DNA from 4 places in the Providencia lanzhouensis genome. Region 3 is predicted to be linked to each of the others. Evidence: predicted binding sites of a transcription regulator. Region 3 holds the regulator's gene; each other region holds the start of a gene.

Region 1 (7,649 bases), 900 kb from region 3:
TCTTAGATTAACAAAAAGAGAAGCAGTAAAGGCACATAAAATTTTAACTCTAAGCAGAAAGCCAGAACTAATGTATGAATATTTAGCGAGTAAGGGGGATCGGTATGCAGTTCTAGCAAATAGTGTTGTTAAAGGTGACTCTTTTTCAGGTAAATTTGCATTAAACTACTTAGAAGAGATCATGATTGAAAAAGGCATTGTAGTTAGTCGAGAGAAGTTCGAAGAAATACGTTTTGATATGGCTTTTTTTTATTCATATACACTTCAAAATAGATTTACGGATGGCGTTACCGAGATATATGGAGATATAAATCATGAAGAAGTTATGTGGTTCCATGAGTTCGTTTTTGATATGCATAAGTTACCTGCGGAAGCGTGGACCTTGCAGCCTGTTTTTAATGTCATGCCAGGCTATGAAAATAAAGAGAGATACTGGCAAAAGGTATTGAATGCTGTAGGTGAGCCAGATAGGGAAATAGAGTTAAGCTTAAGTACTATGAATATTATGTATGAAGGTTTGTATGATGCGACTGAAAGTGAAAAATCCGAAATTCATAGTTGGATTAGAAGAGTAATAGATATAGACAATGCCATTGATGGTGTCGTGATAAGTTTGAAAAATACGTATGGATTCTTTGTATCACCTACATTAGAAGTCGATCTGGATGATGCTCAAGCACTTGTGTATGAAACGGGAAATCCATTAATTGATAGAGGAACAAATCGATTATCATTTTGGGATCTACCACCTCAGAGTCGTTATGAATATTATTTACAACCTGATTGGGTTGGTCAGACAGAGTTTGAACACTTTGATCGCCTTTCTGAATATTACCTTGAACGCCCCGCCTATATATTGCCAGAAACCGGATTATTTAATTCCCCATCTGCCAATTACAGCCCCAATGTTAATAAACATAGTGCCATGATAGATGATGTTATTGGCAACATTCCTTTTGCTGGCTATTCCAATAATCATGCACCAATTGAAATAACGGCTTCAGAACACCGAGGGTACCCAGTGAGTGTATATAGACCAAATGATTTTCAAATAGGTGAGTGTCAAACGGATCGAACCGTTGATAGCTTAAGAGACCATATGTCTTCCATGGACCACTCATCAAGCTCGTTTGATAGAGATTTTAGGGTGCCTCAGGCCCCGAGTATGCATGAATTTAACTACAGTGGTGGCTATAGCAGCTCATCATCCAGATTCTCATTTTAATTTTATTAACACTCAATAACGTTTTAATAAAAAACGGCGGTTATTGTAGTTGATAAACTCGTAATAACCGCCGTCTTAATTTTGAATATTTAATTTGTTTTCAATTAAATATGATTTAAATGAAATAGCGTTTAAATGGATTCATCCAAATAAATGCGCTCCACTTTTTGGCAACCTAACGAGTGCAAGGTATTTTCTGTTGTACACCACTGCTGCACCGTTGCATCTTGTTTTTCCACTAACACTGCTTGCTCAATAGCATGAATATCTTTACCCGCTAAATTCACCATAATTAGCGCAGCTTGTAATGGTGGTAAGCTTGGGTTGAACGCAGCATTTTCCGCGTAACGGCCTGTAAACAGCGAGCCATCTTTTAGCTGCACAGCAATACCGGAGTGAGATTCGCTGTATGGTGCGTGAGATTGGTTTGCAGCTTCAACCGCAGCAGATAACAATCTATCGCGACTTTGGTTTTGATAACCATGGTTAACATTGTCGAGAAGTAAAGTGGTGATATTCAGATCCGATGGGCCAAATGAATCAGGCAAATAATCATGAAGCGTAGCAACTTGGCGTTTTGGTAAATGCACCATGATCTTACCGCCTTCACGCAGTTCATTCATAAATTGTCGGCAGTGACCGCAAGGCGTGTAGTTGACGGTAATAGAGGTTAATTGCTTTTCGCCTTTTAGCCACGCATGGGTAATGGCACATTGCTCAGCATGGATAGTTTGACCAATAGAAACATGGTTAAATTCCATATTTGCGCCGAAATAGAGATTACCGCTGATCCCGCAAGCGATTGCGCCTACATTAAAGTGAGAAATTGGTGTGACAGCGTAAGCCGCCGCGAAAGGTAATAATGAAAAAGCGAGTTCACTGTCCGTGCATCCACTCTCAGCTTTAATTTGCTTTACTTGCTCAGCGGTTAACATGGCTGAGAAATCAGGTTTGTCCATAATAGGTTTTAGGACAGACTGTAACTTTTCTGGAAGTTCGGCCCAAGCGGCCTTGAATCTTGAATGCATAAGTAACCCTCCCTATTTAATTGTTTTCATTCTATTCAATTAATAGGGTGATTGGATGTGATCGCGATCACTTCATGAATGCAATCAATGAAACAAATTCATTAAATGAGAGATGTATCTCAAGTTTTTGCACTGAAATTTGCATAAGAGAGGTAAATGACCTCTCTTATTGATTCAGTTTAGCTAAATAAGTGAAGAATGACAGGGAAGATAAAAGGTGCAATTAAAGACGTTATTACCCCGCAGGTCATTAGCGCTAATGAACTGTAAGCCCCTTCAATATAGTTAATTTCTGCACAACGCGCCGTTCCCAAGGCGTGAGAAGCGGTACCCATTGCCAATCCTCGTGATGCATGGGTGCGAATACGCAAAACATCAAATAGGCTATGACCGAACATCGCCCCTAAAATCCCGACAAAAAGTACGCAAGCGGCACTAATTGCTGGGATGCCTCCGACTGAATCGGCAACTGCCATGGCTATTGGTGTTGTGACCGACTTAGGTAATATTGAACCTGCAATATCCGGTGTAGCCCCTAGCCACAGTGCAATAGTTGCCCCCGTAAACATCGCCACAATACTGCCAGCAAAACAGATACTAAATAGGGATTTCCACTGTGCTCTAATCTGGTGCATTTGCTCGTAGAGCGGAAAGGCGAGGGCGACGACGGCCGGCTGCAATAAATCATTGAGTATTTTACTGCCCGCAAAATAGTGCTCATAAGAGGTATTCGTCAGGATCAGCAGCGGAATAATGATCGCGATAGTTAACAATAATGGATTCAGAATGGGCAATTTGCACTTGATCGACAGCGCTCTTGCCAAGTAGAAAACAACGATAGTTAATGGTAGTGACCACCAAATATGTTCTAACATCACTCTTTCCCCTTGGTTTTATCATTATCGATGGTTGAAGAAATGGGTTCTTCAGGAGGAAGAGGAACTTCATCAGGCTTCACACCCACGATTGGGCGTTCTTTATGGATATAGTTTGAGCTGACTGCGACAACAATCATGACAATGAGCGTGCTGGCAATGCAAGAGATGACAATCGGGATCATCTGTTGGCTGAGTAAATCATAATAATTCATAATCCCCACACCGATGGGAACGAATAAAATCGTCATGTTTTTCAGCAGGATGCTACATCCAGGTTTTGCCCAGTGAGCAGGGATTATCTGTAATGCTAGCAAAACAAACAGCAGCAACATTCCGACAATACTGCCGGGAATGGAAAAAGGAAGCAGTTTGGAAATCACATTTCCGATGATCAGGCAGAGGTAAAGTATTGCGAAGGCTCGCAAATATTGCCATCCGGTGTTCAATACTTGTTTTAATGACATGGGACTTGTCCTATTACTCGACAGGCATTCATCATACAATTAACTTGAAAATTGTGCCAGAGATCACAAATAAAAACCCATAAAAAAACGGAGCTCACTAAAGTGGCTCCGTTTTGTACTGATATTGGCTAAGTTTGTTGCTCAATTTTCAGAGCGACAATCAATGGCTTATTTAACCTGCATACCTGGTTGTGCGCCATTATCTGGGCTCAGTAGGTAAATGTCTTTACCACCAGGACCTGCTGCCATCACCATACCTTCGGAGATACCAAAGCGCATTTTACGTGGAGCAAGGTTTGCCACCATCACGGTTAAACGACCTTCCAAGACTTTTGGATCTGGATAAGCGCTACGGATACCAGAGAATACTTGGCGAGTTTCACCGCCGATATCTAACTGTAACTTCAGTAGCTTATCTGAGCCTTCAACGAAGTCTGCTTGTTTGATTAGCGCAATGCGTAAGTCAATTTTAGCGAAATCATCGAATGTGATGGTCTCTTGAATTGGGTCATCCGCCAGAGGGCCGGTCAACTGCTTAACTGGTTGAGCACTTTGCTTGGACGCTTCTACCATTGCTTCCGCTTTTGCTAATTCAATACGGTTAAATAACGCTTTAAATGGCGCTACGTCGTGGTTCAGTAATGGAGTGTTGATGGAATCCCACGTTAATTCAACTTTCAGGAACTCTTCCACGCGCTTGGTTAAGCTTGGCAGAATTGGTTTCAAGTAAGTCATTAATACTCGGAATAAGTTGATACCCATCGAGCAGATATCTTGCAGCTCTTGGTCTTTACCTTCTTGTTTCGCAATGACCCAAGGTGCTTTCTCATCCACATAGCGGTTTGCAATATCCGCTAATGCCATAATTTCACGCACGGCTTTACCGTATTCACGATTAGTGAAATCGTCACCGATCACTTTTGCAGCATCAACAAATTGTTGGTATAGCGCTGGTTCCGCTAAGTTTGCGGATAATTTTCCAGCGAAACGTTTAGCAATAAAACCTGCGTTACGTGAAGCTAAATTCACCACTTTGTTAACGATATCGCTGTTCACACGCTGTACAAAATCTTCTAAATTCAAGTCGATATCGTCGATGCGTGAAGAGAGTTTGGCTGCATAGTAATAACGTAGGCAGTCAGCATCGAAATGATCTAAATATGCGCGAGCGGTAATAAATGTGCCGCGAGATTTAGACATTTTTGCACCATTAACGGTGACATAACCGTGAACAAACAGGTTAGTTGGTTTACGGTAGTTGCTGCCTTCTAACATGGCTGGCCAGAATAGGCTGTGGAAATAGACGATATCTTTGCCAATAAAGTGGTAAAGATCCGCTTTGGAATCTTTGTTCCAAAATTCATCAAAGTTTAAATCGCTGCGTTTGTCGCACAGGTTTTTAAACGAGCCCATATAGCCGATTGGCGCATCCAGCCAAACGTAGAAATATTTACCCGGAGCATCTGGAATTTCAAAGCCGAAATACGGGGAATCACGGGTGATATCCCACTGTTGTAAGCCAGATTCAAACCATTCTTGCATTTTGTTAGCCACTTGCTCTTGCAGTGCGCCAGAGCGAGTCCATGCTTGCAGCATGTCGCTAAATGCAGGTAAATCAAAGAAAAAATGTTCAGTTTCACGGATAACTGGCGTTGCGCCTGAAACCACTGAGCGTGGGTTGATCAGGTCAGTTGGGCTATAGGTTGCGCTACAAACTTCACAGTTATCGCCGTATTGGTCTTCCGCTTTACATTTCGGGCAAGTACCTTTGACGAAACGGTCTGGCAGGAACATGCCTTTTTCTGGATCGTAAAGCTGTGAAATGGTTTTGCTTTTAATAAAACCATTACTTTTTAATTTGCCGTAAATCAGTTCGGATAACTGTTTGTTCTCTTCGCTATGGGTTGAGTGGTAGTTATCGTAGCTAATCTGGAAGCCTGCAAAATCGTCCTGATGCTCTTGGTTCATTGCAGCGATCATTTCTTCAGGCGTAATGCATAATTGCTGAGCTTTTAACATGATCGGTGTTCCGTGCGCGTCGTCAGCACAGATGAAATGAACCTCTTTGCCGCGCATTCGCTGATAACGGACCCAAATATCAGCCTGAATGTGCTCCAGAATATGACCGAGATGGATTGAACCGTTAGCATATGGTAACGCACAGGTTACCAGTAATTTATTCGCGACTTGAGACATAGTAACTTTCTTACTTCCATTATTAATAAAGGGTCTTTGATGTTAACCGATCAATAAAAATGTCGCTAGGGCAATAAAATATTAATCGGCAATTATTAGGAAAAAACGCTAGGTGGAAACAAATTTTTACTGTTTGTGGTTTTTCATTCGCTTGGCGGTCACTATTTTTTTCGTTCTCTGCTATCATGCAACGTAGTCAAAAATGTGTAGTTACAAAAAAGAAAATAAAGGAGCCGGGATGAACGATAAATCCCCCGAGCAGAACAAACCAGAACTGCTGACTGAACAAGTCTCCACTGTTTTGGCTTCATTTACACACCCAACTCTCAAGCGCAATCTGATTTCAATCAAAGCATTGCATCGTTGTGCACTGTTGGACAATGTGTTGCATGTCGAATTAGTTATGCCATTTGTCTGGAAAGGCCCATTCCAAACGCTGATCAGCGAAAAAACGGCTGAATTAAAGCAATTGACGGGTGCTCACGCCGTAGAATGGAAATTACGCCATGATATTACTACTTTGAAACGTGCCAACGATTTACCGGGCATCAACGGAGTGCGTAATATTCTTGCGGTGAGTTCAGGTAAAGGTGGTGTGGGTAAATCCAGTACTTCCGTGAACTTAGCGTTAGCATTGGCACAAGAAGGCGCAAAAGTCGGTATCCTCGACGCGGATATCTATGGTCCTTCAATTCCGAATATGCTGGGTACTACACTGGAGCGACCAACGTCTCCAGATGGTCAGCACATGGCACCGATTATGGCGTATGGCTTAGCCACTAACTCTATTGGTTACTTAGTCACTGACGACAACGCGATGGTATGGCGTGGTCCTATGGCGAGTAAAGCTTTGATGCAGATGCTGCAAGATACTCTATGGCCAGATCTGGATTACCTCGTTATTGATATGCCACCAGGAACGGGTGATATCCAACTGACGCTATCACAAAATATTCCAGTGACAGGCGCAGTGGTTGTGACCACGCCACAAGATATTGCTTTAGTGGATGCAATGAAAGGCATTGTCATGTTCAAAAAAGTGAACGTGCCTGTGCTGGGTGTTGTTGAAAATATGAGCGCACATATTTGCAGTAACTGTGGTCATGTGGAGCCTATTTTCGGTACCGGTGGTGCAGAAAAACTGGCCGAAAAATATAATACCAAACTGCTAGGTCAGGTTCCGCTGCATATTTCATTACGTGAAGATTTAGACCGTGGTCAGCCGACCGTAATGCGCGACCCTGAAGGCGAGTTCGCCGATATCTATCGCGAAATTGCGTCTAACATCTCTGCATTGATGTATTGGGAAGGGGATAAGATCCCGACGGAAATCTCTTTCCGCGCCGTGTAATTAAATGGTATCGATAAAGGCTATTTGGTCAGTAATGACTAAGTAGCCTTTTTTATTGCCATAAAATCCGATTTTTTGATTGTTCTGATTTCTTCTCAGACTGTTCCTTTATTGTTGTAGGCTGCGTAGAATGTCACATAAATGAATTCCCTGGCCTGAAAATTAACGATATAGAAAATTCAGTCTTTATTCCGCTGGCGAATGCCTAAAAGGTGATTATGAAATTTTTAATTTTTATTGTCGTATTAGTGCTGATTGTTATTTATTTTTATAACCGCATCGTTGCACTACGTGAAGCTGTTGTTTCTAGCGAAACGGAGATCTCTGTTCAATTAGATCGCCGCGGTAAAGTATTTGATAGTTTACTGGCGACAGTCAAAAAATATTTAAGCCATGAAACAGAAGTCTTCACTAAAATTACCGAGCTGAGAAGCCAAGCACAAAATGCGACGGGGGATAAAGCCCGAGAAGCGGAAGATGCACTTTCTAAAATGGTTAGTAGTGGTG
Region 2 (7,649 bases), 200 kb from region 3:
TTATTGCCCTAAACTGACATTGAAAACTAATTTGCTGTGTAAAATATAACACTCTAAATAGTGAGTGAATAACTGCTAAGATATCAATTATTCATTTAATTTTCTCAATAATTATCAATTACTTTTCAGGTAGTCTAATAATGAACAATGTCTATTTCTCACCTAAAAAACAAGAAATTCAAAATGTTCTACTACTGAATCCTCATCAACGATATGACTATTTTATCGGCAAGGTTGCAGATTGGGAGCAAGTATGGACATTGGGTAACCATGAGGGTTTAGTCACGGCACAAGATGATAGCCAGTGTTTATTTTTACCTCTGTGGGTCGCAAAAGAGTATGCCGAATTATGCTTAACCGATGAATGGAGCAGATGTTACCCGCTTCCTATGACACTGGAACATTTAATGGCGGAAATATTACCTGACATGGCGAGCGCCAATATTAAAACGGCAATTATGATGCTACCTAATGGTAAGGGTACCCCGATATTTGATGCTCAGAGCGTGCTCGATGACTTACAAGAAGAGTGCCAGCAATATGAGTAAAAGGCTGCGTATTGGCAGCCTCATAAAAAATTAAAAAACAAAATTTACTGTTCAACACCCGTCGTCACGGTAAATTGACGGTTTTCCCCCGCCTCCAACCAAATCAGCGTTTGGTTATTTTTCGCAGCAATAAACCCTTCAGGGCGACAGGTTGCTGGTAACACGAATGCCCCCACTTTTTGATCGCCATTATATAAAATCCAGCGAGTCGCATAATTCAGTTCATTGGCTTTAAAGCGGGTTACAAAGGTATTACCCGCTGGCGAAGTCATCTTAAATTCAGGGTTTGCCGTGTATTGGCTCAAATTGTCCATAAAGAAAACAATTTCAGGGTCGCACATTTGCGGCTGATTCAGCTGATTCAGCGTCACTTCGCCGGACTTAAGCGCTTGGTTAAAATCGAGCCATTTTTGCGTTGGATGCACATGCCCCGGAATGGATTCACGCAGCTTAATCGCCTGTTCAGGAATATTTTGCGTTAAAGTGGCGTCGTCCACATAGGCATAGTTCATGTGGCACATATATTGGAGCGGCATTGGCACGGATGCCAAGTTAGTCACGGACATATGAATATCAAACAACGCACTGTCCGCATTTAATTGTACAGATGGCGCGGCACGATAACGATGCCCAAAGCCCATCACATACTCATACTCACCACACACTTTAAGACTGTTTGCTGTCAATTCAAGCCATGCTCTATCCATTGGTGCGCAGGGCATTTCCCCGTGTAATGGATGGTTATCTTCTGGCGATGGGCAACCATTACTGATTAATCCAGAATGGAAAGCAAAACAGCCATAGGTTTCAATCACGGTTGGAACAGGCTTAGGTTCTGAAAACATATTTTCCATTTTCAGATTTTGCCCGCAAAACTCAGCATCCCAAATCATCTGCCCTAAAAATGGCAAAATGGTTAAATGCCCCTGCGAGTTTTCAACACGCAGCCCTTGCACGCCAGATTGATAGACAAATGCGGAAACGGAAAACTGGCTATTTTTCAAAACTAAGGTCGGTTTTTCCGTAAATAAGCGTTTATGTAACGGGATAATTGTGTTCATTGTCATACTCACGGTTTGAGGTAAAGATGGGTAGGTGTAGCGCCTACCCTGAGTCACAGTTAATTATTTGGCTTGTTGTTTAGCTTTAAAGCGACGTTCGCCAACGAAGTAAATGCCCACGTAGACGAAGCACAACATGGAAACTAAGAAAGAGAGTTGCAGAGAGTGAGTGATATCCGCGACATAGCCTTGGATAGCAGGTACAACTGCCGCACCAACAATCGCCATGACAATCACTGCACCCGCCATTTCAGTATGCTCGTTGTCGACGGTTTCCAAAGTGCCCGCATAGATAGTTGCCCAGCACGGTCCAAACAGGATGCTCACCAGTACTGCTGCATACACCGCAGTGAAGCTCGGCATAAAGGCCACATACACCAGGAACAGCACACCAATAATCGAATAGATAATCAGTACTTTATCCGCGTTAAAGCGAGTCATTAAGATGTTGGCAATAAACTTACCGATAAAGAAACAGGCAAAGCTGTAGACCATAAAGTTAGAGGCATCACGCTCGTTGATATCCCCCATTTCCAGCGCTAAACGGATGGTGAACGACCAAACGGCAACTTGCATTCCCACATATAAGAACTGGGCAATGATCCCTTTTCTAAAGCGACTGTTTTTAGCTAAATATTTTAAGGTATCCAGTGCAGAAGGACGTTTATGTTCCGCCGTTTCTGCCACTTTGCATTTCGGGAATTTAGTCAGTAAAAACAGGATCATCACAACAACCAATACCATGATCATATAACGGTATGGTTCAAGGGTGTTTTCCAGCATCGCTAAACGGAATTCATGGATTTGAGTCGCATCCATGTTTGCCATTTGATTTTGTAGGCTCTCTCCTTCAGAGAAGACCAAATATTTACCTAATAAGATCCCGCCTGCGGCACCAATTGGGTAGAAGGTTTGGCTGATGTTCAGACGCAGAGTCGCGTACTGTTTTGGACCAATCATCGAACTGTAAGTATTCGCTGCGGTTTCAAGGAAGCTTAAACCAATCGCGATAGCAAAAATCGCGGCTAAAAACATGGTGTAAGTCGCCATATGAGACGCAGGGAAGAACATGGAACAACCCGCGATATACAAAATAAGTCCGATCATAATCGCGTATTTATAACTGGTTTTTTTGATAACCAGTGAAGCTGGAATGGCAATCAAGAAGTAACCGCCATAGAACGCACTTTGCACTAATGCAGAGGCAAAGTTACTGAGTTCGAAAACGCTTTTAAACTGTGTGATTAAAATATCATTCAGTGCTGCTGCACATCCCCAGAGCGGGAATAAGCAGGAAAGTAGGATAAATTGGAATATAGGTGTCTTATTCAGGTACCCATCAGGTAACTGAGTTATATTTTTGATGTTCATATTAACCCTTAATAATTTTTATTATATTTTTAACCGGCTAAACGGGCTTTTTGCTCTAATGGCAACCTTCATTTCAACCGGTCATGCTCAACATCATTCAAATTCAGAGCAAATATTGTGGGTACAGGTAATGCTTCTGGTGCTTGAAAGATGATGCGTACTAATTATTCAACTGCACAAACTCACTGAACTGCTCGATACTTGGGTAAGACGATTGCGTGCCTTTTCCCGTTACGCTAAAGGCTGAAAACAGAACCGCTTTTTTCATCGCTTCTTCAATATTTCCGGTGTGAACATAGTAATGAGAGAAGCAACCAATAAACGCATCCCCTGCCCCGCTGGTATCAATCGCGTTCACTTTAATAGCGGGAATGAATAGCTCACTGTCGCGAGTCATCCATAGCGCACCTTTATCACCTAAAGTGACAATCAGATTTTTCAGGCCTTTGTCTAACAAGGATTGAGCCGCACGACGCACATTATCCATGGTATCCACAGGCATATTGGTCAGAATTTCTAGCTCGGTTTCATTCGGTACAAAGAAATCACAACGGCATGCGTAATCTAAATCCAGTGCGCGTTGTGCTGGCGCTGGGTTAAGCAATACAGGGATGTTGTGCTTATTACCAAAGGCAATTGCGTGGTAAACCGTTTCCAGCTGCACTTCCAGCTGCAATACGATCAATTTACATTTTTTCAGATCTTCCGCAGCGCGGTCGATATCTTCAGGGGATAAAAACTTATTCGCCCCTTTGACAATCAAAATGCTGTTAGACGAATTTTGGTTAACGAAAATTGGCGCAACACCGCTTGAGGTACATGGCACTTTTTCTACATAACGCGTATTGATGCCGTAAGACTCAAGATTACGAATAGTGTTATCCGCAAAAATGTCGTCACCGACCTTAGTTAGCATAATCACTTTGGAGTTTAATTTTGCTGCGGCAACAGCTTGGTTTGCCCCTTTACCGCCACAGCCGATTTTGAAGGCTGGGGCTTCGAGGGTTTCCCCTTCTTTAGGCATTTGATCAATGTAAGTGATCAAATCGACCATGTTTGAACCGATAACTGCTATATCCATAATGTCCCTCGTGTTAAATAAATCACATAATGATATAATCCTAACATTATCATGTTGCAAAAATATCATTTGTGATTAGGATCTCGAATAACGAATGATCAAGTGTTATATCTGCCACATTTCCTCATTCTTTGTTACCTATTCCACATCTATTCTGAAAAACTTCATATAGGAAGGTTTAAAATGCAAGATTTAGCGAAATATATTGATCACACTTTATTGGCTGCCAATGCAACAGTTAACGATATCAAAACGTTATGTGCAGAAGCCGCAGAGCATCACTTTGCCTCTGTGTGTGTTAACACTGGCTATGTGCCATTGGCAAGCGAATGTTTAAAAGATAGCGATGTGATGGTGTGCTGTGTTGTTGGTTTCCCATTAGGCGCATGTTTAACAGAAGCCAAAGCGTTTGAAGCTGCTGAAGCAGTACGCCGTGGTGCCGATGAAGTGGATATGGTCATCAACGTAGGCATGCTGAAAAGCGGTGATTTAGACTTTGTTCGCCAAGATATCGAAGCTGTTTTTGCGGCTTGTGGTAAGGCAACATTAAAGGTGATCCTCGAAACTTGCCTGTTAACTGATGAAGAAATCACACAGGTTTGTGAAATTTGCCGCACAATTAACGTTGGATTTGTGAAAACTTCAACAGGATTCAGTACAATGGGTGCCACTGAGCATCACGTCGCTTTAATGCGCAAAGTGGTTGGTAATGAAATTGGCGTCAAAGCATCCGGTGGCGTACGTACGCGTGAAACCGCAATTAAGATGATTGAAGCTGGTGCTAACCGCGTTGGTGCAAGTGCGAGTGTCGCTATTGTGACGGGAGAAAATACCACTCCAAGTGACTACTAAACAACGGGGCGCGGTTCGTCCGCGCCATCATAAAAAGGATTGCAGGGTGATAGAAACTAAACAAAAAGAACGCCTTCGCCGATTAAGTGAATGTATTAAACGTTCAGGACGCATTCATCTTAAAGAAGCCGCGAGAATACTCGAAGTCTCTGAAATGACCATTCGCCGAGATCTCAATGCGGACACCGAAGGTCCTATCCCAATGTCACTGCTTGGTGGCTATATTGTTTCTGTCACTCAACCTACCGCTTTAGCTCCTCACGAACCCCATGCCGATATTTTCACGCCAGATCAAACTGAAGACCTATATATTCCTAATTTAGCCGCCAGTATGGTCAGTGAAGACGATGTGATCTTTTTCGACAATGGCATCGAAATGGCGACCTTAATAGCCTTAATCCCAGAAGAAATTAGCTTTACCGGAATTTGTTATTCTCATAACGTTTTTCTCGCATTGAGCCAGAAAAAAAATGCCACGGCGCTACTGTGCGGTGGGGAATACCGCCCAAAAAGTGATTCTTTTTACAGCCCAACGCTGCCTTCGTTATTAGATTCCATTAACCCCAAAAAAGCGTTTATGTCCGCCACTGGGGTTCACAGTGCTTATGGGGTGACTTGCTATAATCTCGATGATTTACCGATGAAAAAGAAAGGCATGGAAAAATCTATCCGTAAGATTTTATTAGCACCTTACAATCTGTTTGATGAAGTGGCGACCGCCAATATGGGCGAACTATCCCAGTTTGATGTGATTGTCACAAATCGGCAACTCAGTGATGAATACGAAACATATTGCCGTAATGGATTTGTGAAAGTGATTTATTAGTACAATATATCCCTTCTTCTTTATATGTCGATTTTTACAATAAAAATCGACATTTCATATCTATGTATCGATTGAGTCGACACAATTTTCCTATATGTATATTTTTCGTCAGTTTTTCGACACGTTTTCCTTATGCGTGTCGATTGCTTAAAAACTAAATCCGCACCGTCAAATAATCTTCCGCAATCTGCGTCTCAGGAAACTCAGCTTGGCACTCCGCCAGTAAACGCGGAATGTCATCCGACCCATAACGCCCACTGATATGCGTCGCAATAAACCGTTTTACTCCTGCTTGTTTGGCAAGTTGCGCCGCTTGTCGGGTAGAAGAATGCCCATGTTCATTGGCTTTCGCCTCTAGCGCCACTTCTAGTGTAGTTTCATGCACCATCACATCGGCATTTTTTGCCAATAACAACGCATCTGGCGTTGGGATGGTATCCCCAAACATCGCCACTACTTTACCTGCAACTGGCTCACCAAGGTAGTCAGCTCCATTCACGGTACGACCATCTTCTAGCTCAATCACTTCGCCCTTTTTCAGCGCCTGCATCCAAGGCCCGCGAGGGATCCCATCTTGCTCCAGTTTTTGCACATTTAGCGCCCCCGGTTTTGGATGTTCTTCAATACGATAGCCATAACATTCTACGCGGTGATCCAACCGATACGCAGTGACGATCATCTCCCCATCATCAAATAACTTACCTGCCTCAATTTCTACAATTTCAAGAGGATAAGTCATATAGGAGTCGCTCACTGATAAGACGGTTTCCACGTACTGTTTCAGCCCTTTTGGTCCATATAGCGTTAAGGGATCCGTCGTTCCCCCCATCGAGCGGCTACACAGCAATCCCGGTAAACCAAAAATATGGTCACCGTGTAAATGAGTAATAAAAATCTTCTCGATTTTGGGTGTTTTAAAGGGGCTGTTTAAGATTCGGTGCTGAGTGCCTTCGCCACAGTCAAAGAGCCAGTAGCTTTTACGGATACCGACTAAATTTAATATCATACTGGTGACATTGCGCTCTTTTGTTGGCACACCTGCGCTAGTACCCAAGAAAGTCAGCTCCATCATAATTCCTTGTTTTATCCTTGTTATTATTTAAATCTGATTGATTTTATCCCAATCCAATCCAAATTTAGCTAAATATTTTCGCAACCTATCTGCATCATTCGGTTGCTTTTTCTGTTGGCGAGACACCGCAAATAGCGTGCGCCCGGCCTCAGATAAAGAAGACGATTTTCGGCACACATCCAGTACGGTGGCTAACTGCTGCTGCTCAAACAGGTCGATTTCCCCGACGTGCTCAGGTAGCTGTAGTTTAGATTTCGGCTGCCACTGCTGGCTTAAACGCTGAATTTCCTCCTCCACCACAGATTGCGTAATACGCCCACGTTCAGCGAAGGTTGCCATTCGGGAAATTGAAGCGCCTAATTCACGGAAGTTGCCTCGCCATGCGGCTTTAGGGGAGCAAGCAAACTGAACATAGTGCTGACGTGCTTCTCTATCAAAACGGATTTGGCTCTGCTCTGCTTGGCAGAATTTTGCCAGCTCATAATCGATATTCGGCTCAATATCTTCACGGCGATCCGCCAGCCCTGGCAGCGCAAACGTCCACATATTAATACGGGCGAATAAATCTTCGCGGAATTTTCCCTCTTCCACCCACGCGGCAAGGTTACGATGGGTGCCAGCTATCAACTGAAAATCACTTTGAATTTCACTGTCCGAACCAAATGGGAAAAAGCTTTTTTCTTCAATGGCTTTTAATAGCATTGCCTGCTCATCAAGCCCTAACTCGGCAATTTCATCCAAAAATAAAATGCCGCCGTCGGCCTCTTTCAGTAACCCTTGGCGTGGGTTAAGCGCGCCCGTAAATGCACCCTTCACATGCCCAAATAACGTGGACATC
Region 3 (7,649 bases):
CCATGATTTTTATATGGAAATTTTATACTGAAAGTGGGTTACTTGACGTAAATAGGCTATTTTCCTGTCTTGGCTGTGCTATGATAGCCGCCCTTTGTGATAATTTATGGTTTTTGGGACGCGTTCTAATTGCTAACCGCCACAAATTATGCATAAACAAAAAAACTTATAATGATAAAAATCAGTCGGATAGGCTACTATGCTTTTACTTATTGATAATTACGATTCATTTACATACAACTTATACCAATATTTCTGCGAACTAGGGGCGGAAGTGCTGGTGAAACGTAATGACGAAATTACCATTGAAGAAATTGAACAATTGGCTCCAACCCATTTGGTCATTTCACCGGGTCCTTGCACGCCTGATGAGGCAGGGATTTCTCTGGAAGCGATAAAACATTTTGCCGGGAAAGTCCCCATTTTGGGGATCTGCTTAGGTCATCAAGCCATTGGGCAAGCTTTTGGTGCCTCTGTCGTGAAAGCGAGAGAAGTGATGCACGGCAAAACGTCATCTATCCACCATAATCATCAAGGGGTATTTAAAGGACTTAATCGGCCTTTAACGGTGACTCGCTATCACTCTTTAGTGATTGCGGCAGAAACACTACCAGCCTCTTTTGATGTCTCCGCATGGTCACTGAATAACGGGGATATCGATGAAATTATGGGGATCCGCCATAAAACCCTGCCAATTGAAGGGGTTCAATTCCATCCTGAAAGTATTCTCAGCGAACAAGGTCATGAGTTGTTGAGTAACTTTCTCAAATATTAGTGGTTGATTTTCGCGAATAGCAAAATTAATTATGCATATTTTACCCTTCCCTATTGCTCTTTATTGATTTTTTATTCATATTTGATGCTTATATTTTCACTTAGGCATTCGATAAAGAGCAGGTGAGGGGTATGTCAGAACAACACGCAGTCAATCGGCAAACTTTTGATCAGGTTATGTTACCTATTTTTTCGCCAGCTGAATTTATTCCAGTTAAAGGCGAAGGTAGTCGCGTTTGGGATCAGCAAGGTAAAGAATATATTGATTTTGCAGGTGGGATCGCGGTTTTAGCGCTGGGTCATTGCCATCCAAGTTTAGTCGCTGCTGTTCGTGAACAAAGCGAAAAACTGTGGCATGTGAGCAATGTTTTTACCAATGAGCAGGCGTTAAAGCTGGCTCAAAAATTAACCAAAGCAACATTTGCAGACCGTGCATTTTTTGTGAACTCTGGCTCTGAAGCGAATGAAGCCGCATTCAAGTTAGCGCGTCGTTATGCCATCACCAAATATAGCCCATATAAAACGAAGATCATTGCATTCAAGCAAGCGTTTCACGGCAGAACATTATTTACTGTCTCAGTCGGTGGACAAGCGAAATATGCAGATGGTTTTGGTCCAAAGCCTGCGGATATTATTCATGTGCCTTTTAATGACCTTGATGCCGTTAAAGCCGTGATCGATGAAAATACCTGTGCAGTGGTTTTGGAGCCAGTTCAAGGGGAAGGCGGGGTAACCCCAGCAACACCAGAATTTCTGCAAGGAGTTCGTAAGCTTTGCGATGAAAATAATACATTACTTATTTTTGACGAAGTGCAAAGTGGAATGGGGCGTACGGGGAAATTATTCTCTTATATGCACTATGATGTCGTTCCCGATATTTTAACCACAGCAAAAGCCCTCGGCGGCGGCTTCCCGATTAGTGCGATGATTACAACCGCTGAAATTGCTAAGACTATGGAAGTGGGCTCACACGGAACCACTTATGGTGGTAATCCGCTGGCGTGTGCGGTGGGTAATGCCGCTTTTGATATTATCAATACCGATGAAGTACTTGATGGGGTTGCTAAGCGCCGTGAGTTATTTGTCGCCCATTTAAACAAGCTTAATGACCAATATGGCATTTTTGCTGAAATTCGTGGAATGGGCTTATTAATTGGTGCAGAACTAAATGGCAAATTACTGAATCGCTCAAAAGATATTCTACAAGCTTGCGCGGCTGAAGGGCTGATGATGCTGAATGCGGGTACAAATGTATTGCGCTTTACACCATCACTGATTATTTCTGAAGATGAAATTAATAGCGGGATGGCGAAGTTAGAAACGGCAATTAGTAAGTTGCTAGCCTAATTGTATTTTTATAGTGACAGAGGCATATTTGCCTCTGTCACTGATCAATTACTCAAGCTGTTACTTGTTATTAAGCTTAGCTAATTTCGCTTGAATTATCGCAGAGTGTGCTTCTTCTTTGGCTATTTGTTTGCTCAGATTATTTATTTCATTCATGGTTTTTTCTGTTTTATCCAACATAGCATCTAAATTTTTAGTATTGGGTTTTCCTTTATTTGATGCTATTTTTGATGAGTTTTCATTTGATGAAAACTGATATTTTTCACTATTATGTTTGGCTCTTAACATTGATGTTCTAGTTTGGTTAATTTTTCCATTAAATTGATATGTTTTTTTCTTTGGCTTCACGACAATGTGTGTTTTTTTATGAGGCGTCTCTGTATTCTCTGTTTCTTTGTTTTTTAATTCTTTATTTTTTTGAGTAGCAATATGATCATTTTTTACATGTATCTTTGCTGTTTCTTCTGAACTATATCCTGATTCATCCGTTTTTTCTGAAAAATAGCCGGATGAGTTGGAGTTTAAACTTTCATTACTGGAATGAATTTTATTTTCAAGTTCATTCAGTGTGTCCATATTTTTAAGATGTCGATTTATTGATTTCATGTCAGTTTCATCAACAAGTAATTTATTTAGTTGATGTGTTGATGGAGTTGATAAGCGAACCAAACTGCCGTTAATTTTTTTGTGTAAATTATGACTCCAATCACTAGTGTCATTATCCCACTCAAGCTCATCATTGAACTCAAATTCGTTATTATTGCTCTTTATTTTATTCTCATCATTTATTTTTAAAATAGAAGTTTTCTGTATCATGCTTGATTCAGCTTCTTTTTTTATTCTCTCTTCATCTGCTTTTATTGCATTTTCTTTGTCTGTCTCTGTTTTTTTCAGTTGCTCAGCTAGGTTAGCTTTTAATGATTTTAGCGTGTTAAGATTATCTTCAACCTTTTGAGTCGAAGCGGTATTTTGATAAGTGATTACATTGTTTTCTTTTGTTATTTCATGTTTTTTTTGGGTTTCGATTTCCTTTTTAAAGGTGACTAAAAATTGTTCACTCTTGTTTTTTTTAAAGATGTTTTTTAAATAGCGAATACCTTTTTCATGGGTCGATTTTATTTCTAAAATTAAGTTTGAAAATCGGCTTGATGAACGTTTTAAATTAAATTCTTTAAAAACATTGGTTTCTGGAGTACTTGTTTTATCAATTAGCATTAGTTTGGCATCCTGTTTTTCATTAATAAGTGGCTGGTTTTTTATTGAGACGGAATGGTTAAAAACACGTGGGGATTTAAGAATTAAAAAATGGTCATTAACTTCAATAGCTTCATGATATTTATAGGGAAGTGTTATTTTTTCTACAGGAGGTGAGTATTTAATTAGATTAATTTCTTTTTGTTCACTTGGCTCAAAGTGACAAGTCGATATAGCGAAATGTTTTTTTTGATAATGTAAATTAGATAGGCGATTATTATCGGGTATGCATGAATCAATATTATTGGTTTTTTTTATTTTATTAGATAATGATGAAGTGGTTATGATTTTATTATCATTGATATTAATAATGCTTTCGTTTCTTGGATTGATATTTTTAATCATCGTGTTGTCAACTCTCAATAATGGTTTAGTTACCACTATCTTAATTTGACAATTAACTATAATTATATAAAGAAACGATACTCATCAATGAACGTATATAAATGAGAGGGAGAATATAAAGGTTCTTAATTAAGAGAAAATAGCTTTGTACGTGAAGTATAAAGCTATTTCAATATCGAAGCCTCACCAAGAAAGGTGAGGCTGACAGGTAAATTAGCGAGTGCCGTAAACAACGATTGTTTTGCCGTGTGCGGAGATTAAGTTTTGATCTTCCAGCATCTTTAAAATACGACCGACAGTTTCGCGAGAACAACCTACGATTTGACCGATTTCCTGACGAGTAATTTTGATTTGCATACCGTCTGGGTGAGTCATCGCATCAGGCTGTTTAGCTAAATTCAACAATGTTTGAGCAATACGACCAGTAACATCTAAGAATGCAAGGTTACCAACTTTTTCAGACGTGGTTTGCAAACGACTTGCCATTTGCGCGGAAAGGCGCATCAGGATATCAGGATTGACTTGAATCAGCTGACGGAATTTCTTGTAAGAAATTTCAGCGACTTCGCAAGCAACTTTCGCGCGAACCCACGCAGTACGTTCTTGCCCTTCTTCAAATAACCCAAGTTCGCCAATGAAATCTCCCTGATTGAGGTAAGAGAGAATCATTTCCTTGCCTTCTTCATCTTTGATTAAAACAGCCACTGAACCTTTAACAATGTAGTAAAGGGTTTCTGCTTTTTCACCCTGATGGATCAGAGTGCTCTTGGATGGATACTTATGAATATGGCAGTGTGACAAAAACCATTCAAGAGTAGGGTCTGTTTGTGGCTTGCCGAGAACCATTAGCGTTATCCTCTGTATGTTATTGCAACCTTTCGAAAAGTAGGGAAAGGCTGACTTTAAAGTGTCTAGCTTAGCATATTAAGTCACATTGATGCCTATTATTAATGCTGCTCTAGGCTAACGTAAATTAATATCAATTGTATAATATAATCAATTAAATCGTTGAGTTTTGATCTTAATCCTATCAACTGACCATTGTTTGTATCATATCCAATGCCGAAAGTCTTCCCTGTATCGCTTCAGCCTAATAATGCTGATATAACATTGTCTAGATATATGGAACAATGTGACGATAAATATCACTATTTTCGAGAGGAATAAAAATGGAAGCACGCGTAAAGTGGGTTGAAGGGCTCTCTTTTCTAGGTGAGTCGGCATCAGGTCATCAAATCATGATGGATGGTAATGCGGGCGACAAAGCACCGAGTCCGATGGAAATGGTTTTAATGGCAGCAGGCGGATGCAGCGCGATTGATGTGGTTTCTATTCTGCAAAAAGGTCGTCAGGATATTGTTGATTGTGAAGTGAAATTAACTTCACAACGCCGTGAAGAAGCCCCGCGTTATTTTACGGATATCAACCTGCACTTTATTGTGACGGGACGTGAATTAACGGACAAAGTGGTAGAGCGTGCGGTTCAACTTTCTGCTGAAAAATATTGTTCAGTTGCTATCATGTTAGAAAAAACGGTTAACGTGACTCATAGCTTCGAAATTAAAACGCCGTAATTATTTTCTTGATATTAAGATGCTTATCGATAATTAAGATAAGCATCTTGTTATTTATCTATTTAATGAGAATCTCAAACTACCCATTTCGTTGTTTCATTAATTTTTCCACTAATGGCATCATAATAAGCTCCATCGCGAGCCCTAATTTCCCTCCGGGTACCACAATGGTATTCATTGCTGAAATAAACGAGCCATTTAACATGGATAATAAATAAGGAAAATCGATCTGCTCTAATCCTCTAAAGCGAATAACAATAAAACTTTCGTCCTGTGAAGGAATGGCTTTGGCAGAAAAAGGGTTAGAGGTGTCAACGGTAGGAACCCGCTGGAAGTTAATATGGGTACGAGAAAACTGCGGCGTAATATAGTTAATATAATCCCCCATCGAACGGACTACAGAATCCATTACGGCTTCACGAGAATGCCCTCGCTCGGTGGTATCGCGGATCAATTTCTGGATCCATTCAAGGTTAACAATCGGTACTACACCGACAAGTAAATCAACATGCTGAGCAACATCATGCTCTGGGGTGACTACGCCACCATGTAATCCTTCATAAAACAGCACATCAGTATTAGCGGGTAATGGCTCCCATGGCGTAAATGTGCCGGGTTGTAGACCATAAGGCACGGCTTCATCGTAAGTGTGTAAATATTTCCGAGATTGACCGCCACCCGTTTGGGCATAATCAATGAGGGTTTGTTCCAGTAGAGAAAAATCATTGGCTTCTGGGCCGAAATAACTGATATGGCGCCCTTGCTCGCGAGCTTTACGAATAGCCATATCCATTTCAGGGCGGGTATAACGATGAAAACTATCCCCCTCAAGGGTGGCTGGGCGGATATTTAATTGATGGAAAATTTTACGAAAAGCTTGGCTCGTTGAGGTTGTTCCTGCGCCACTCGAACCCGTCACTGCAATAATCGGATGCTTCTTCGACATAGTGGACTCCCTGTTTTACGCCATGACCACTATTTTTGAGAAACAGCGCTACGGGCGAAACTGGTTATTAGGCATGAAATTTACCGATTCATGTAACTCAGACCAGACTAGCACAATTTCGCCGGAAACTAACTGCCGTTTCACATCATTGACTTTGTCCTGCAAGCTTTTTTCGTGAACGCCATAATCGGTTCCTTCGCGCAAAACATAACTCTCGATAAGATTTTCGAGGGTTTCAGGTGCGAGATCTTTCCACGGAATAATCATGATTTTTGCTCATTCAAATACGCAGTTAGCCACAGAGGGATGCGAGTTTCTAACCACATTTGTGGTTTTCTAAAACTACCGCCGACAAACCCGACGTGCCCACCATGCTCCGTCATTTGGTATTCAATATTTTCGGGTAAATGGCTTAAATCAGGCACGACTTCGGGCGCCATGAATGGGTCGTCTTTTGCGTGAATAATCAGGGTTGGCTTAGTAATTTGAGATAACTTAGGTAGCGCACTGCATTTTTGGTAATAATCAGCAGCGTCATCAAAACCATGAATACGCGCGGTGATCACATCATCGAATTCACGAATGCGTTTTAACTGTTTTAGCTGCAACAAATTAAGAGGAAGTGAACCCGGATAACGCACCAGTTTGCGGGTGGCGTTACGTTTCAATCCATTTAATAGGTAACGTTGATAGAGCTGAGAAATTCCTTTCTCCATTTTCATGGAGCAGGCTTCAAGCATTAATGGCGCCGAGACAACGACGCCAGCATCTAATTCAGCATTCTCACCGTTTTCAGCTAAATAACAGGCGAGCATATTACCGCCAAGGGAATAGCCTACCGCGGCGGTGGGGGCATCACCCCATGTCTGTTTTAGCCAATGTAAAAAATAGCGTGCATCACTGGTTTCACCGGAATGGTAAATACGTTTTTGGCGATTAGGTTCACCACTGCATCCTCTAAAATGCATGATCACGCCGAGCCACCCTTGTTTCTGGGCGCTTTCTAACATCCCGTGGGCATAGGGGCTTTTAAAATTTCCTTCCAACCCATGAAAAATCACTAAACGAGGCTTTTCGCTCGCTTGTTCTGGGTTTTCACTCCAAGCAAGATCGATAAAATCACCGTCAGGCAATTCTAATCGCTGCCATGTTGGGATAATTTTCGGGGTACGGCGAAAGATCCTTGGCAATAAGGTTTGGAGATGTGGGTTCTTTGCCCAACTCATAGGGCGGAAATTTTCTGACATGGCCTTATTTTTTATTTAGTGGAACGCTTGTGAGTGACATAACATACTGTTATTTTTCTGTGATGCAAGTAAACAAATCTAGAAACAAATTTAGGTTGAGGAACATAGTATAAATGACTCTGGGGCTAATTTTTTCGCTTTTTACGTTTTTATTCATTGCAG
Region 4 (7,649 bases), 1.8 Mb from region 3:
AGCCAGCCGTTAAACGGAGCCGCGATGATGTTGGCAATCGTGCTAAAGAAATAGCTGAAAATCAGTAAGATAGAAATGACGGCAACAGGCCAAATCAGATAGTCAAGCCATTGTAGCCAGCTAGGGATGTAGCTCATAACCTGCTCAATCCATCCGCCAAGCTTGCTGTATAACCACCAAAAAGCGCCACCAAGCAGCAGAATGTTTGCTAATAGGGGTAAAATAACAAAACGCTTAATGCCAGGACGAGTGATTAGTCGCCACCCTTGTGAAAAGTAATAAAAACCAGAGTGATTTTTTTGTGGCGAAAATGTCGATTGGGTCATACTTCTTATTATCTCCTTTGCGGGTGAGCATGTATCATATAGGTATGAAATTACACTGACTAGTGATAATTTTGTTTAAAAAAGCAGCAAACGAAGGCGGAATATTCTCTTTCTTGTAAGAAAATCGTTCTGAGGGTTGCACTTAGAGCAATTGAGAAATAATCTTAAGGTAGTTTCCGCCGTGATGGCATCATTATTCATCAACTAGAGATAGCAGCGATGCAGGATTTGCGTCTAATATTAGTGGTCGTAGGTGCGATAGCCATTGTCGCTTTATTACTGCATGGTTTATGGACCAGCCGTAAAGAGCGCTCTAAGTTATTTCGCGACAGACCTGTAAAACGTAGAAAGAATGACACGCAGGAAAGTTCATCAGAATATGATGATTCTGCTCTGTTTACTGAAAATCAACCGGTACAAAAAGCCGCTGTTGAAGATCAGCCTATCTATATGGTGAAAGAGGAGCCGCGTGCTGAGCCTGTCTCTCAACCCCATACAATTCAACGTGACGCTGAGCCTGAGTTTAATTTAACTGCGGAGCACTCACCACAGCCTGCTTCAAAGCCAGTTAAACCAACAGCTTCTGAGCCTGTGTTTGCTCCACATGTTGATAATCGCCATGCCCCTGAGCAATTGACGATTAATATGGCAGATGAAGCTGATTTACAAGAGCATGTTTCAGAACCTGTACGCATTCATACAGAGCCGAAAATCCATGTTTCTGCACAGCCAGAGTCTGCACCACAAGTCTCTGCTCATCAAGAAGCGGTACAACCTGTGGCTCAACCTCATAGTGAAGTAGAGCACGAAGCACCAAGTGCATCAGTAGAAAAAGCGGCAGTTGCAAGTGAAAAAGAAATTGTTCTGGTACTGCATGTTGCAGCGCATCACGGGCAGGTTCTTGAAGGTGAAGCATTACTGCAAAGTATTCTTCAAGCGGGCTTCCAGTTCGGTGCCATGAATATCTTCCACCGTCACGTTCATCCAGCGGGATCGGGTCCAGTATTATTTAGTCTGGCAAACATGGTGAAACCAGGATCATTTGACCCAGAAGCTATGTCTGATTTCACCACACCGGGCGTCTCTATCTTTATGATGGTGCCGTCTTATGGTGAAGCTAGCCAGAACTTTAAATTAATGCTCCAAGCGGCACAACGTATTGCATCAGATGCAGGTGGTGTTGTGTTGGATGATGAACGAAAAATACTGACACCTCAAAAAATAGAGGTGTATCATGCAAGAATTCGAAATACATTAAGTTAATTAAAACCCCCGATTCAGGGGGTTTTTTATATCTATTGGTGAAACATGACGACGAAACAAACCCCAGACGCACTCACGCAAAAAATAGACGCGCTAAAACAACAATTGCGCCATCACGAATACCTCTATCATGTTATGGATGCGCCAGAAATTCCTGATGTGGAATATGACAAACTGATGCAGGAACTTAAAAGCCTCGAAGCGCAGCATCCAGAACTGATCACCACAGATTCCCCAACCCAGCGTGTGGGTGCAGCACCATTAGCTGCATTCGATACAGTTCGCCATGAAATTCCCATGCTCTCTTTAGATAACGTGTTTGATGAAGAAAGCTATCTCGCATTTGATAAACGCGTGAAAGACCGACTGCATAACCACACTGAATTAACATTTTGCTGCGAACTCAAATTAGATGGTTTAGCCGTCAGCTTGCTGTATGAAAATGGTGAGTTAGTTCAAGCAGCTACCCGTGGTGATGGTACTGTTGGTGAAAATATCACGGCTAACGTACGCACGATCAAAGCGATTCCGCTGCGTTTACGGGGGGATAATATTCCTGCCCGTGTTGAAATTCGTGGTGAAGTTTTTATGCCTCAAAAAGGCTTTGAGGCCATGAACGAAGAAGCGCGTAAAACGGATGGTAAGATTTTTGCTAACCCACGCAATGCGGCGGCGGGTTCCCTTCGCCAGTTAGACCCGCGTATTACCGCTAAACGCCCATTAACCTTCTACTGCTATGGTGTAGGGCTGGTGGAAGGCAAAACATTGCCAGATACCCATTACGAGCGCTTGATGCAATTTAAAGCGTGGGGGCTGCCAGTGAGTGAGCATGTACAGCTACGTGTTGGTTGCCAGCAAGTGCTCGATTTCTATCACCATGTTGAAAAAATTCGCCCGACGCTCGGTTTTGATATCGATGGTGTCGTGATTAAAGTGAATGATATTGCCACTCAAGAAGAATTAGGTTTTGTTTCCCGGGCACCACGCTGGGCAACGGCGTTTAAATTTCCAGCTCAAGAGCAAATCACATTACTAAAAGATGTCGAGTTCCAAGTGGGGCGCACAGGGGCGATTACGCCCGTGGCTCGATTAGAGCCAGTGCAAGTTGCGGGTGTTGTGGTGAGTAATGCCACACTCCATAACGCGGATGAAATTGACCGTTTGGGTGTTCGCATTGGGGATACTGTCGTGATCCGCCGAGCAGGGGATGTTATTCCTCAAATCGTGAGTGTCGTGCTGGATAAACGCCCTGCGGATAGTCGTGAAATTCTGTTTCCAACCCATTGCCCAGTCTGTAATTCAGATATTGAGCGTATCGAAGGGGAAGCGGTGGCTCGCTGTACAGGTGGGTTAACCTGTGGCGCTCAATTAAAAGAATCACTGAAACACTTTGTTTCTCGCCGTGCGATGGATGTCGATGGGATGGGGGATAAAATTATTGAGCAGCTGGTCGACGCGGAATATGTGAAAAATGCGGCGCAGCTCTATCAATTATCAGCGGGTAAATTAACCGGCCTAGAACGAATGGGACCGAAATCTGCACAAAAACTCATTGATGCGCTCGAAAAATCCAAACAAACGACACTGGCTCGCTTTATCTATGCATTAGGGATCCGTGAAGTGGGTGAGGCGACAGCGGCGAACCTCGCAGCACATTATGCATCATTAGATGCGGTGATGGCGGCGGATGAAGAATCACTGAAAACCGTTCAAGATATTGGTGAAGTGGTGGCAAAGCATGTGGTGCATTTCTTCCGCGAAGAGCACAATCGCCAAGTTATTCATGATTTACTGACCATCGCGAACATCCACTGGCCTGAAGTGAAAGTGATTAACAGTGCTGATATCGATAGCCCATTTGCTGGAAAAACAATCGTACTTACTGGATCGATGTCAACGCTTTCTCGCGATGAAGCTAAGGATAGATTGATTGCCTTAGGCGCGAAAGTCGCGGGTAGTGTATCGAAAAAAACTGACTTGGTGATTGCCGGTGAAGCGGCGGGTTCAAAGTTAGCGAAAGCGACAGAATTGGGGATAAAAGTCATTGATGAAGAAGAATTAATTCGTTTGCTGAATATCTAATCGTGACCTATATTTAATGCGCAATGCCATTATCGTCCGTCGTGATAATGGCATTTCTTATTTTCTGGCTAACATTTTTACAGTTGTTATTAATGTGTTACTCGTGAAACGTGATCTGGTCGTGACTTTTGAAAGATAGGCTGAGTCAGTTTTCATATTAATGTGACGTTAATCTCATTTAAATGTTGTCTATTACATAGAATATGCGCATAGACTGATTCGTAACTTTGTTGGAGTCAAATATGACCTCGATCCTGCACTTTATTTTATCCATCGTCATCATCGGCGCTCTCGCTATTTTAGCGAGTAGTAACCGTAGAGGGATCCGCCCTCGCTATGTTATTCAATTACTTGTGATCCAAATTGCACTCGCTTACCTGTTCTTAAAATCAGGTATCGGTGAGTCTTTCGTTCTTGGTGTTGCTGGCGTATTTACCCATTTATTGGGTTATGCGGCAGAAGGGACCAAATTTATCTTTGGCGGAATGATTGAAGGCAACTTAGCATTCTTCTTCCTACAAGTATTGTGTCCAATTATCTTTATCTCTGCACTGATTGGTATTTTACAGCACATTAAAGTCCTGCCTTTCGTTATCCGCATCATCGGTACGGTGCTGTCGAAAGTAAACGGCATGGGTAAACTTGAGTCATTCAACGCAGTAAGTTCATTACTGTTGGGTCAGTCAGAAAACTTTATTGCCTATAAAGACCAATTAGGCAGCATGTCAGAAAGAAGAATGTACACCATGGCGGCAACGGCGATGTCTACCGTTTCAATGTCCATCGTGGGTGCATACATGACCATGTTAGATCCAAAATATGTGGTTGCCGCTTTGGTCTTAAACATGTTTGGTACATTCGTGGTGTTATCGCTGATCAACCCGTACCCACCAGAAGGGGAAAAAGAGATCCAAATGCGCAGCCTGCATGAAGGTCAAAGCTTCTTCGAAATGCTGGGTGAATATATTCTTGCTGGGTTTAAAGTTGCGATTATCGTTTCTGCGATGCTGATTGGTTTTATCGCCCTGATTGCGATGGTTAACGGAATCTGCTCTGCTATTTTCAATGTTAGCTTCCAAACTATGCTGGGCTATGTGTTCTATCCATTTGCTTGGATGTTAGGTATCCCTGCGAATGAAGCGTTACAAGTTGGCGGTATCATGGCAGTGAAAATGGTGACCAACGAATTCGTGGCAATGGATGGCTTAAAAGCCGTAGCATCGGGTTTATCTGACCGCTCTGTGGGTATCTTATCTGTATTCTTAGTGTCATTCGCTAACTTCTCTTCCATCGGTATTATTGCTGGTGCTATTAAAGGGTTAGATGAAAAACAAGGTAATACCGTTGCACGTTTTGGTCTGAAATTATTGTACGGTTCAACGCTGGTAAGCTTCTTATCTGCTGCGGTGGTTGGATTAATCCTGTAGTCATTACGATAAAAAGTGTTACAGTGAGAAACGGCATTCAGTGAATGCCGTTTTTTTTATATTTAAAACAAGAGCGGATAAATGGAAAAACAAGACTTACTCGATATAGCCAATACATCGATGCCATTTGGTAAATATAAAGGTTGTGTCCTGATTGATCTTCCTGAGGAATACTTGCTGTGGTTTTATAAAAAAGGGGAGTTTCCTGCAGGGCGATTAGGGGAATTGATGGAGATAACTCTTGGGCTGAAGATAGAAGGGCTAGATAGCATTGTTAAGCCCCTAAAACGAAAGTAAGGGTTAGAGGCTTAATCGATAATTAAAGCGTATTAAGCAGGCTGTTGGCGGCATCTATACCCGATTGATAAGCACCATGTACGGTACCAGCTCCTGATAGTGCTAAATGTTCTCCTGCAAAGAAAACTTTGTTATCAATAGGCTGTTTTAATTGGGCAATTTGATCCGCTGAATAGTTAGGTGCGGGGTAGCTAAACGAGCCATAAGCGTAAATATCTTTTTCCCACTCGGTTTTTATCAGCTGTATAGGTGCGGGTACATTATCAAATACCTTACTGAGCGATTGTTGCAGTTCATGCCATGCGGCGTATTCATCACACTCTTCAAGCCATTTTGCGGACAACCCACCAAATAAAAACAGCAACGTTGGTTTTTGGTAAATCGCGCTTACATCCATAAAATTTAGCCAATAATCAGACTCATGAATATACATACTATTGACGTTGTTGAGTGAATTTTTACGCCAAAAAGCCTGTTCAAAGGTGACAAATAACTTGTTGAATACACCGAAACCTAACTGATGAATAGCTTCTTGAGTTTTTTCAGGCAGTGCAGGCGTAAAATGAATTTTGTTTTTCTTCAACACCCCTAGCGGTACGGTGACAACGACTTTATGGGCATTGAATTGTTGTCCATTAAGCGTGGTGATAGTGACATAATTATCGAAGTAATGAATATGTTCAACTGGATGGTTAAGGCGAATATCCAGCCCATTTGATAGCGTTTCGATAATTTGGGAATATCCGCGAGGGAAGATCACTTCATCGCCTTCACAAAAGCCTTCAAGTTGTAAAAAATAGGGAGATAATGTCTCTAATGTGCAAGCACAGGGATCTTCAGCGATAACTTCAAAAAACTCATGTAAACCTGTTTGTAGCTGTTCAAACAGGGATTGACTTGCATGGTGGTCTACTGTCAATAAATGGTGGAATTCAGGGCTTTGCAACCAACTATTTAACGCTTCGGCTGCATTGTTAAATTGGCAGGGTGATGAAATGGTTTCAAACTGTTCCATTAAATAGTCAAGACCCGCTTCAAAAGCCTCTTTTTCGTTCTCACACAAAACCAAGCCATTTTTTTTATAGAAAATAGCGTCTTGGTAATTGAAAACAACGGTTTGAATATGGTGCTGTTGTGCGATTGCACTGATTGGATTGTCGGTAATACCGTGGATCCAAGAAGCGCCTAAATCATAAAATTGGTTATCAATTTCACGCGTATGAATACGCCCACCAAGACGGTCGCGTGCTTCTAAGATAAGGACTTTTTTATGTTGGGGGGGTTGTGACTGTAATTGATTTGCGACTGATAAACCTGAAACGCCTGCTCCTATCACAATGATATCGGCATCTATGTGTGGCATAACTCACCTAGTTGAAATGGAATAGGGACGATGTGCGATGACACATCTGAATAATTCTATTTAAATAAAATTATAAGCTAATTATATATGAGTAAATCAAATGTGAATAGACGGTACAGTAGGGGAAAGTGAGTTAGGCTAAATTATTAAGATAAACTGCAAATAGAATTTGGAAAAGGAAAGAGTGAATTAAAGGGAGATAAGAAAGAGTTTGGTGGAGCTAAGCGGGATCGAACCGCTGACCTCTTGCATGCCATGCAAGCGCTCTCCCAGCTGAGCTATAGCCCCAAACGTAGTCTTTTGTTATGAAATTCAGCCATCTAAACTGGTTTTTAGATGGTGGAGCTAAGCGGGATCGAACCGCTGACCTCTTGCATGCCATGCAAGCGCTCTCCCAGCTGAGCTATAGCCCCAAACAAAATCTTTTGGACGGGAGGCATCATATTCAAGCTCGATTGGAGTGTCAATATATTAATATGTTTTTCGGGTTTAACTGCTGAAATATAGAACATTTTGCAATCAATTCCCATTTAATGCGGGAGCTGAAAAGCAAACTGCCTCTTAATTTAAGAGGCAGTAAAATAGAAAGGCTTCTTAATTTAGAAAATTATTGTGCGGATGCTTCGCGTTCTGCGATAAACGCTAATGCTTTTTCGATACGAGCTACAGAACGAGCCTGACCGATAGCATGAACGGTAACATCTAACCCAGGTGATTGGCCTGCACCAGTTACCGCTACACGTAAAGGCATTCCCACTTTACCCATACCCACATCTAATTCAGCCGCGGTCGCTTCAATCGCTTGATGGACATTCTCGGCCGTCCAATCGGAAATAGCGATTAATTTGTCTTTCACCACTTCTAATGGCTGACGTGCGACTGGGCGTAAGT

The links. The regulator CRP, encoded in region 3, controls carbon source genes, mostly activating them, when cyclic AMP is high. The targets are predictions, from matches to a motif close to ATGTGANNNNNNTCACAT.
Region 1: a site for CRP is predicted at 2,309-2,326, ahead of cdd (cytidine deaminase). Genes of this name have one in related genera too.
Region 2: a site for CRP is predicted at 4,072-4,089, ahead of deoC (deoxyribose-phosphate aldolase). Genes of this name have one in related genera too.
Region 4: a site for CRP is predicted at 3,832-3,849, ahead of ACIH2S_RS12575 (NupC/NupG family nucleoside CNT transporter). Genes of this name have one in related genera too.

Annotation. Positions count from the first base shown of each region.
Region 1 covers NZ_CP174123.1:1,251,528-1,259,176, forward strand. The annotation lists gene ACIH2S_RS05735 (hypothetical protein) at 1-1,225, shown strand, start outside; gene cdd (cytidine deaminase) at 1,357-2,253, opposite strand; gene ACIH2S_RS05745 (CidB/LrgB family autolysis modulator) at 2,433-3,128, opposite strand; gene ACIH2S_RS05750 (CidA/LrgA family protein) at 3,128-3,595, opposite strand; gene metG (methionine--tRNA ligase) at 3,764-5,791, opposite strand; gene apbC (iron-sulfur cluster carrier protein ApbC) at 6,030-7,142, shown strand; gene ACIH2S_RS05765 (LemA family protein) at 7,361-7,649, shown strand, end outside.
Region 2 covers NZ_CP174123.1:552,640-560,288, reverse strand. The annotation lists gene ACIH2S_RS02510 (DUF2750 domain-containing protein) at 141-548, shown strand; gene ACIH2S_RS02505 (aldose 1-epimerase family protein) at 593-1,609, opposite strand; gene fucP (L-fucose:H+ symporter permease) at 1,673-2,980, opposite strand; gene rbsK (ribokinase) at 3,141-4,061, opposite strand; gene deoC (deoxyribose-phosphate aldolase) at 4,245-4,913, shown strand; gene ACIH2S_RS02485 (DeoR family transcriptional regulator) at 4,960-5,739, shown strand; gene rnz (ribonuclease Z) at 5,894-6,808, opposite strand; gene rtcR (RNA repair transcriptional activator RtcR) at 6,839-7,649, opposite strand, start outside.
Region 3 covers NZ_CP174123.1:356,090-363,738, forward strand. The annotation lists gene ACIH2S_RS01625 (aminodeoxychorismate synthase component II) at 200-775, shown strand; gene ACIH2S_RS01630 (aspartate aminotransferase family protein) at 907-2,121, shown strand; gene ACIH2S_RS01635 (hypothetical protein) at 2,182-3,720, opposite strand; gene crp (cAMP-activated global transcriptional regulator CRP) at 3,934-4,566, opposite strand; gene ACIH2S_RS01645 (OsmC family protein) at 4,890-5,294, shown strand; gene ACIH2S_RS01650 (phosphoribulokinase) at 5,374-6,240, opposite strand; gene ACIH2S_RS01655 (YheU family protein) at 6,289-6,507, opposite strand; gene ACIH2S_RS01660 (hydrolase) at 6,504-7,487, opposite strand; gene ACIH2S_RS01665 (LysE family translocator) at 7,601-7,649, shown strand, end outside.
Region 4 covers NZ_CP174123.1:2,648,921-2,656,569, reverse strand. The annotation lists gene cysZ (sulfate transporter CysZ) at 1-326, opposite strand, end outside; gene zipA (cell division protein ZipA) at 546-1,589, shown strand; gene ligA (NAD-dependent DNA ligase LigA) at 1,635-3,671, shown strand; gene ACIH2S_RS12575 (NupC/NupG family nucleoside CNT transporter) at 3,914-5,098, shown strand; gene ACIH2S_RS12570 (DUF3820 family protein) at 5,180-5,395, shown strand; gene ACIH2S_RS12565 (flavin monoamine oxidase family protein) at 5,418-6,758, opposite strand; tRNA gene ACIH2S_RS12560 (tRNA-Ala) at 6,971-7,046, opposite strand; tRNA gene ACIH2S_RS12555 (tRNA-Ala) at 7,096-7,171, opposite strand; gene gltX (glutamate--tRNA ligase) at 7,366-7,649, opposite strand, start outside.